2 regions of the Acidovorax sp. GW823-FHT05D11 genome follow, and region 2 is predicted to be linked to the other one. Evidence: predicted binding sites of a transcription regulator. Region 2 holds the regulator's gene; the other holds the start of a gene.

Region 1 (4,417 bases), 2.1 Mb from region 2:
GTTCCAGCTGGTGCCGCTGCGCTGGCCGCTGACCACGGCGGTGGCGGGCTCGATGATCGGTGAGATCGGCGCGCTGGGCGGCGGCCTCATCCCCAATGGCATGGGCATCTCGCGCCAGTACACGGGCACTTACCTGTGGGGTTTCGTGGGCATCGCAGTGTGTGCGCTGGCCATGCTGCTGCTGCTGCGCGTGATGCAGATCCGCTGGACGCGGACCTGGGCCGAACGCGGCGGACGGGCCAGGACTTCCTCCTGAGGCGTTGCGGCCTTGCCTTGTGCCTGCCCCCGGGGGCGCGGGCATGGGCCGCCCGAAAGGAAAAGCCCCTGCCCGGCATCCCCGCAGGGGCCGGGGCGACTTCAGTGGCCGCGCACCACCGTGATGTTATCTTGAAGGAAAAACAGGCCCTGGCGCTTTCTCCATCAGCGCCAGCAGCTATGTTTTCAATAGCAATCAACCACCATTGCCGCCCCCTACCGGGGCAGGAACAGCAGCCAGTAGATCAGCAGCAGGTTCACCAGCACGCTCACCGCGAGCGCGATCTTCCACAGGGCCGTGGCATCGCGCTGCATCAGGGGCTGGGGGCCGGGGGCCGACAGGGGCCGCGACGCGCCGCGCTCCAGGGCCAGCAGCAGTTCCTCCGCCGTCTCGAAGCGCTGCGCGCGGTGGCGCGCCACGGCCTTCAGGGCGATCTGGTCGAGCCAGATGGGCACGCCCGGGTTGTGGCGGCTGGGGGCCACAGGGTCGCGGTGGTAGCGGCCCAGCTGGTACTGCACCACCTCGCCATAGGGCAGGCGCCCGTGGCTGAGCAGCTGGTACAGCGTGACGCCCAGCGCGAACAGGTCGCTGCCCGCGTCGGGCAGCTGGCCGGCGGGATCGCCGTTGCGTTCGTAGCCCGGCCACTGCTCGGGGTTCATGTAGCTGGGGGTGCCCGCGTGCAGGCGGCGCGTGGCCTCGGGCTCGCGGCCCGAGAGGGCCACGCCCAGGTCCAGCACGCGCAGCACGCCGTCGTCGCCCAGGTGCAGGTTGTCGGGCTTGATGTCGCGGTGCACCACGCCCTGGCGGTGCAGCCAGCCCAGCACGCGCGCGGCCTGCACGGTCACCGTCACGGCCTGCCCCACGGCCAGGTGCTGGCGGTGGCGCAGGCGCTGCCCCAGCGTGTCGCCGGAATGCCAGTCGTACAGCAGGTAAAACGCGCTGGCCCCCGCGCCGTCGCCCGTGCCGGTGGCACCCAATGGCCAGTCGTTGAGCCGCGCCAGATGGGCTGCGGCCTGGCCCGACTGCATGCGCCGCGCCACCCAGGCCTCGTGCGCCAGCGTGGCCCGCTCCTGCGCGTCGTGGGCGCGCGCGGGCAGCAGGGTCTTGAGGGCATACAGCCGCTGCGTGGCCCCGTCGCGCACCTGGTAGATGCGGTGGATGCCGCTGTCGGCCACCAGGGCCGTCACCGTGAGGCCATCCACGGTGTCGCCCACCTTGAGCAGGGGCAGCACGGGCAGGTCCTGCGCACGGCGGGATTCATCCTGCAGCGTGGCCTCCAGAACGCCCTGCACCTGCACGATCAGCGCGGTCACGTTGTCGCTGCTGCCTCGGCGCAGCGCGGCCTGCACCAGCCCGTCGCTCAGGGCCTGCGCCGGCCCGCCCTGGCGCAGCAGCTGGCGCAGTTCGCGCACGGGAAGGCTGCCGTGCACGCCATCGGAGAGCAGCACGAACAGGTCGCCGCTGTGCAGTTCGCCCTGGCTGTAGTCCACCACCACATGGTCATCCAGGCCCATGGCGCGGGTGAGCTGGTGGGCGAAGTCGTGCTGCGACATCACGTGGTCGGCGGTCAGCTGCTGCAGCCGGCCGCCGCGCAGCAGGTAGGCCCGCGTGTCGCCCACATGGGCCAGCGTATACGACTGGCCGCGCAGCACCAGCGCGGTCACGGTGGTCAGCCCCACCGCGGGCTGGCGGCGCCGGTTCATGGACGCGAGCCAGCCGTTGTGGGCGGACAGGATGCGGTCCAGCGCCACCGTGGTGTCCCAGGTGTCGGGCGTGGCGAAGTAGTCGTTCACCAGCGTGTTGACCGTGGTCTGGGCGGCCTCGCGGCCGTTGCCGCCCGTGCTCACGCCATCGGCGATGGCGGCGATGGCACCCCGCTCGCGCTCGCGCCCCTGCCCGGACACCAGCGCGGCGAAGTCCTCGTTCAACGCCTTGCGCCCGGCCTGCGAGGTGTAGCCAAAGTCCAGTTCAAAACTCATGCACCAGCTCCATGCAGGTTTCATGCCCAAGGTGGTGCATGCCGCGCCCGCCGGGGGCGCGGGGCGGCACGGGTCCGGCCCCGGCCTGCCCCATTCTCCGGGCCCGGCGCCAGCCCGCGCCCCAGATGCGTGCAGGGCGACTGGCACAAGCATTGCTTAACGTAGGCAACGACCCTGCGGGGTCCCGCAATTCAGCCGTGCAATGGCGCACCGAGGAGTTGTACGGACAAAGGCGTCCCCACATGCCGTTTCGAATCGCATTCGAAGCAGCATCGTGTGGACGCCTTTTTTGTTTTTCGCGCCGCCCCGGCGGCGCAACGGACGGAGTCACGATGAAAAAGCTCAAGCTGGTGATGGTGGGGAACGGCATGGCCGGTGTGCGCACGCTGGAAGAGCTGCTCAAGATTGCCCCCGATCTGTACGACATCACGGTGTTCGGCGCCGAGCCGCATCCCAACTACAACCGCATCCTGCTCTCGCCCGTGCTGGCCGGCGAGCAGACCATCGACGAGATCATTCTGAACGACTGGTCCTGGTATGCCGACAACCACATCACGCTGCACACCGGCTTCACGGTGACCGACGTGGACCGCGTGCGCCGCGTGGTCAGCGCGACCAGTGCCGCAGGCGATGTGATCACCGCCGAATACGACCGCCTGATCATGGCCACCGGCTCGAACCCGTTCATCCTGCCCGTGCCGGGCAAGGACTTGAAGGGTGTGCTGGCCTACCGCGACATCGCCGACACCCAGGCGATGATCGACGCCGCCGCCACCTACAAACACGCCGTGGTCATCGGCGGCGGCCTGCTGGGCCTGGAGGCCGCCAACGGCCTCATGAGGCGCGGCATGCAGGTCACCGTGGTGCACGTGGCGGGCTGGCTCATGGAGCGCCAGCTCGACGACGTGGCGGGCAAGATGCTGCAGGATTCGCTGCAGCAGCGCGGCATGCAGTTCCTGATCGGTGCGCAGACGCAGGAACTCGTGGGCAACGCCGATGGCCGCGTGGCCAGTGTGAAATTCAAGGACGGCACCGAGGTGCCCGCCGACCTCGTGGTGATGGCCGTGGGCATCCGTCCCAACACCGCGCTGGCTGAAAAGATGCGTCTGCACGTGAACCGCGGCATTGTGGTGAGCGACACGCTGCAGACCACCACCGACGCGCGCATCTACGCCGTGGGCGAGTGCGCCGCGCACCGGGGCATCGCCTATGGCTTGGTGGCCCCGCTGTTCGAGCAGGGCAAGGTGCTGGCCAACCACCTGGCCGAGTTCGGCATCGGCCGCTACCAGGGCTCACTGACCTCCACCAAGCTCAAGGTCACCGGCATCGACCTGTTCTCGGCCGGCGCCTTCCAGGGCGGCGAAGGCACCGAGGAAATCGTGATGAGCGACCCCTTCGGCGGCGTGTACAAGAAACTGGTGCTCAAGGACGACAAGCTCGTGGGCGCGTGCCTGTACGGCGACACGGTGGACGGCAGCTGGTACTTCAAGCTGCTGCGCGACGGCCGCACGGTGAGCGACATCCGCGACCGGCTCATGTTCGGCGAATCCAACATGGGCGACACGGGCCACCAGGGCCAGAGCAAGGCCGCCGCCATGCAGGACAGCGACGAGGTCTGCGGCTGCAACGGCGTGACCAAGGGCGCCATCTGCAAGGCCATCAAGGAAAAAGGCCTGTTCACGCTGGACGAAGTGCGCAAGCACACCAAGGCCAGCGCATCCTGCGGCTCGTGCACCGGTCTGGTGGAGCAGATCATCATGTTCACGGCGGGCGGCGACTACAGCGCCACGCCCAAGACCAAGGCCATGTGCGGCTGCACCGACCACGGCCACCAGGCCGTGCGCGATGCGATCCGCACAGCCAAGCTGGTGACCATCGCCGACGTGTTCAGGTTCATGGAATGGAAGACGCCCAACGGCTGCGCCAGCTGCCGCCCCGCGGTCAACTACTACCTCATCAGCACCTGGCCCAAGGAGGCCAGGGACGACCCGCAAAGCCGCTTCATCAACGAACGCAGCCACGCCAACATCCAGAAAGACGGCACCTACAGCGTCATCCCGCGCATGTGGGGCGGCGAGACCACGGCCGACGAACTGCGCCGCATCGCCGATGCGGTGGACAAGTACAAGATCCCCACCGTCAAGGTCACGGGAGGCCAGCGCATCGATTTGCTGGGCGTGAA
Region 2 (4,417 bases):
GGACCCGCCCGCCGGTACCGCCGCGCCGGAGGCCGCGCCCCCGGCATCGGCGCCGGTGCTGCGCCCCAGCAACAGCCTTGGCGGCGGCTCCAAGTGAGCGCGCAGCCCGTCAGCTCCGGTCCTGACGCCCAGGCGGGCAGCCGCCTGGAGGTGCAGCACCTGGCCAAGTCGTATGGCAGCCGCAAGGTCGTCAAGGATGTGTCGCTGGTCGTGCAAAAGGGCGAGGTCGTGGGCCTGCTGGGGCCCAACGGCGCGGGCAAGACCACCTCGTTCTACATGATCGTGGGCCTGGTGCGCAGCGACGCGGGCGACATCCGCATCGACGGCCATTCGGTGGCCCACATGCCCATCCACCGCCGCTCGCGGCTGGGGCTGTCCTACCTGCCGCAGGAAGCCTCCATCTTCCGCAAGCTCACGGTCGAAGAGAACGTGCGCGCGGTGCTGGAGCTGCAGCGCGCGGACGACGACGGCAAGCCGCTGTCGCGCGAGGCCATCGAAGAGCGTCTCACGGCCTTGCTCCAGGAGCTGCGCGTGGACCACCTGCGGGCCTCGCCCGCCATGGCCCTGTCGGGCGGCGAGCGCCGCCGCGTCGAGATCGCCCGCGCGCTGGCCACGCAGCCGCGCTTCATCCTGCTGGACGAGCCCTTTGCGGGCATCGACCCCATCGCCGTGATCGAGATCCAGCGCATCATCGGTTTTCTCAAGGCGCGCGGCATCGGCGTGCTCATCACCGACCACAACGTGCGCGAGACGCTGGGCATCTGCGACCACGCCTTCATCATCAGCGATGGCCAGGTGCTGGCCCAGGGCACGCCGTCCGAGATCGTGGACAACGCCGAAGTGCGCCGGGTGTACCTGGGCGAACATTTCCGCATGTAGACATGGCCTCCACGCTTGTCACTTCGTGTACTGCGCTGCCCCCCGAGGGGGCCTTCGCGCCTTGGGGCGGCCCGGCGGCGCGGTACGGTGTCCCCACGCTCCCCGCTGCGCGTGGTTCGCTGCCCCCCGAGGGGGCCTTCGCGCCTTGGGGCGGCCCGGCGGCGCTCAATCAATGAAACCTGGACTCTCGCTGCGCGTCTCGCAGCATCTTGCATTGACCCCCCAGCTTCAGCAGTCCATCCGGCTGCTGCAGTTGTCCACGCTGGAACTCTCGCAGGAAGTCGAGCAGATGCTCGACGAAAACCCGTTCCTCGAACGCAACGTCGACGAGGCGCCGCGCGAGGAGTTTGGCCTGGAAGCCGCCGATACGCCGGCCCAGGCCGACGACTACAGCGCGGATGATGCTATTTTTTCAGGAGCTACCAGCGCAAGCAGTACCAGCGCTGAGGCTCAAAATGATGCTGAAACACCGAGCGCGGGCGCCGACGAGCCCGACTGGAGCGGCGACGGCACGGTGGAGATGGCGCCCAACGACGCCGAGTGGGGCGGCGACGCCCCCGCCCGCAACCGCAACGACGCCGAAGGCGACGAGGCCGACGCCACCGAGCTGGCCCGCACGCACGAATCGCTGACCGCCTTTTTGCACCGACAGGCGCTGGCGCTGCGCCTGTCCGAGATCGACCGCGCCGCGCTGCGCTTCCTGATCGAATCGCTCAACGACGACGGCTACCTGGAGGATCCGCTCGAAGAGCTGGCCATCAGCCTGGCCGGGCCCGACGACCTGGAGCAGATCGAGGAACTGGTGCACCGCTTCACCGTGGCACAGCGGCTGCTGCAGAGCCTGGAGCCCGTGGGCGTGGGCGCGCGCGGCCTGGCCGAGTGCCTGACGCTGCAGCTCAAGGCGCTGGCCGCCGACGAGGACATCGACATCGACCCCGACACCGTGCAGACCGCGCTGCGCGTGTGCCAGCAGCCGCTGGAGATGCTGGCGCGGCGCGACGTGCGCCGCCTCACGCAGGCCTGCGGCGACAGCGAGGAGCGCACCCGCGCCGCCATGGCGCTGATCGCCCGGCTGGAGCCGCGCCCGGGGCGCCGCTTCGCCGACGTGGAGCGCAACATCATCATCCCCGACGTGATCGTGCGCAAGGCCGGGCGCGCCAATGGCCGCGACGGGCAGCACAACTTCATCGTGCAGCTCAACCCCGACGTGATGCCGCGCCTGCGCGTGCACGACATCTATGCCGGCGCCCTGCGCGGCCACAAGGGCGGCGAGGGCCACCAGGGCATGCAGCAGCGCCTGCAGGAGGCGCGCTGGTTCATCAAGAACATCCAGCAGCGCTTCGACACCATCCTGCGCGTCTCGCGCGCCATCGTGGAGCGGCAGAAGAACTTCTTCACCCACGGCGAACTCGCCATGCGCCCGCTGGTGCTGCGCGACATCGCCGACGAGCTGGGCCTGCACGAGTCCACCATCAGCCGCGTGACCACGGCCAAGTACATGGCCACGCCCATCGGCACCTACGAGCTCAAGTACTTCTTCGGCTCGGGCCTGGGCACCGAGACCGGCGGCAATGCGTCGAGCACCGCCGTGCGCGCCCTCATCAAGCAGTTCGTGGCCGCCGAGAGTCCGACCAAGCCGCTGTCCGACAGCCAGATCGCCGAGATGCTCAAGGAGCAGGGCATCGAGTGCGCGCGCCGCACCGTCGCCAAGTACCGCGAGGCGCTCAAGATCGCGCCGGCGAATCTGCGCAAGGCCCTGTAGGCGCCGTGCGAGCGTGTGCACGGCGCATGCGCCTGGTGGCCCGTTTTTCCGCTCCGTTGCCGTCTTTCCCTCTCACTTCGCCACCCCGTCCATGGCCCGCATCGTCTTCGACCTTCCCGCGCACTTCGGCTTCGCCACCGAAATGCAGATCTACATCAGCCATGTCAACCAGGGCGGGCACCTGGACAACGCGCAGCTGCTGAGCCTCGTGTCCGAGGCCCGGGTGCGGTTTTTCCAGTCACTCGGCTACCCCGAGGCCGACGTGGGCGGGCTGTCCATCGTGGTCGGAGACATCGTGGCGCAGTACAAGTCCGAGGGCTTCCACGGCGAGACCATGCGCGTGGAGATGGCGCCTGCGGACTTCAACCGCTATGGGTTCGACCTGGTCTTTTGCATGACCGAGAAGACCTCGGGCCGCGAGGTGGCGCGCGGCAAGATCGGCATCGTTTTCATCGGCAAGGCCGGCCGCAAGGTGGCGCCGATCCCGGACTCCATCCGCCAGTTGCTGCTGGCCCGTGCCGGCACGCCGGATTCACACGCACTTTCCGAGCGCGTATCCTCACCATCGTCATGAACCAACTCCAACTTTTTCTCCCCTGCGCCGCCGGTGTGGAGGGCTTCCTGGCCGACGAAGTGCACGGCATCACCGGCCTCACGGGGCAGGACCTGCTGGTGGGCCGGGGCGGCGTGCTGCTGCGCGCCTCGTGGCGCGACGCGCTGCTGCTGAACCTGCACAGCCGCCTGGCCCAGCGCGTGCTGGTGCAGCTGGCGCACCGCCCGTACCGCTCCGAGAACGACCTCTACGCCGCCGCCAGCGACGTGGCCTGGGAAATCTGGTTCACCACGCGCCAGACCTTCAAGGTCGAGGTGACCGCCCAGCACAGCCCGCTGCAGAGCCTCAATTTCGCGGGGCTCAAGGTCAAGGACGCGGTGGCCGACCGCTTTCGCGCCAAGAGCGGCGTGCGCCCCGACGTGAACACGCAGTGGCCCGACGTGCGCATCCACCTGCACCTGACCACCGACGAAGCCACCATCTACATCGACACCTCGGGCGAGCCGCTGTTCAAACGCGGCTGGCGCGAGGACAAGGGCGACGCCCCGCTCAAGGAAACCCTGGCCGCCGCCATGATCGCCGCCAGTGGCTGGGACCCCCACGGCGACAACCCCCAGCCGCTGTACGACCCCTGCTGCGGCAGCGGCACCATCGCCATCGAGGCCGCGCAGATCGCCTGCCGCATCCCGGCGGGCATGCTGCGCCGCTTTGCGTTCGAGAAACTGCTGCCCTACCAGGCCCATGTCTGGTCTGCTATTAAAAATGAAGCTGAAGGTGCAATACAGACAGGCGCTGTGCCTATTTTCGGCAGTGACGTCGCCTTCCGGATGGTGGATTTCGCCGAGCGCAATGCCGAGCGCGCCGGCGTGGCGGGCGCCGTGCAGCTGCGCGGAGGCGATGCGCTGCAGCGCATGCCGCCGTGCGAGCAGCCCGGCGTGATGCTCCTGAACCCCCCGTACGGCGAACGCATCGCCGCGGCCGGTGCCGCGGGCCGCAATGCCAGCGAGCGCGCGGCCGACCGTGCCCAGGGCCTGGCCGTGGGCCGTGAAGAAGCCCATACCGACGATGGCGGCGAGTTCTTCAGCCAGCTGGCCGCGCACTGGAAGAAGAACTACAGCGGCTGGACGGCCTGGATGCTCACGCCCGACCTCAAGCTGCCCGGCAAGATGCGCCTGAAGGAGTCGCGCCGCGTGCCGATGTGGAACGGCCCCATCGAATGCCGC

The links. The regulator sigma-54, encoded in region 2, starts transcription at its own class of promoters, with help from an activator protein. The targets are predictions, from matches to a motif close to TGGCANGNAANCTGCTTT.
Region 1: a site for sigma-54 is predicted at 2,377-2,394, ahead of nirB (nitrite reductase large subunit NirB). Genes of this name have one in related genera too.

Annotation. Positions count from the first base shown of each region.
Region 1 is NZ_CM179502.1:1,718,641-1,723,057, reverse strand. It holds gene AC3RCE_RS07820 (MFS transporter) at 1-256, shown strand, start outside; gene AC3RCE_RS07815 (bifunctional protein-serine/threonine kinase/phosphatase) at 472-2,235, opposite strand; gene nirB (nitrite reductase large subunit NirB) at 2,568-4,417, shown strand, end outside.
Region 2 is NZ_CM179502.1:5,152,246-5,156,662, reverse strand. It holds gene lptA (lipopolysaccharide transport periplasmic protein LptA) at 1-97, shown strand, start outside; gene lptB (LPS export ABC transporter ATP-binding protein) at 94-879, shown strand; gene AC3RCE_RS23770 (RNA polymerase factor sigma-54) at 1,052-2,641, shown strand; gene AC3RCE_RS23765 (acyl-CoA thioesterase) at 2,733-3,215, shown strand; gene AC3RCE_RS23760 (THUMP domain-containing class I SAM-dependent RNA methyltransferase) at 3,212-4,417, shown strand, end outside.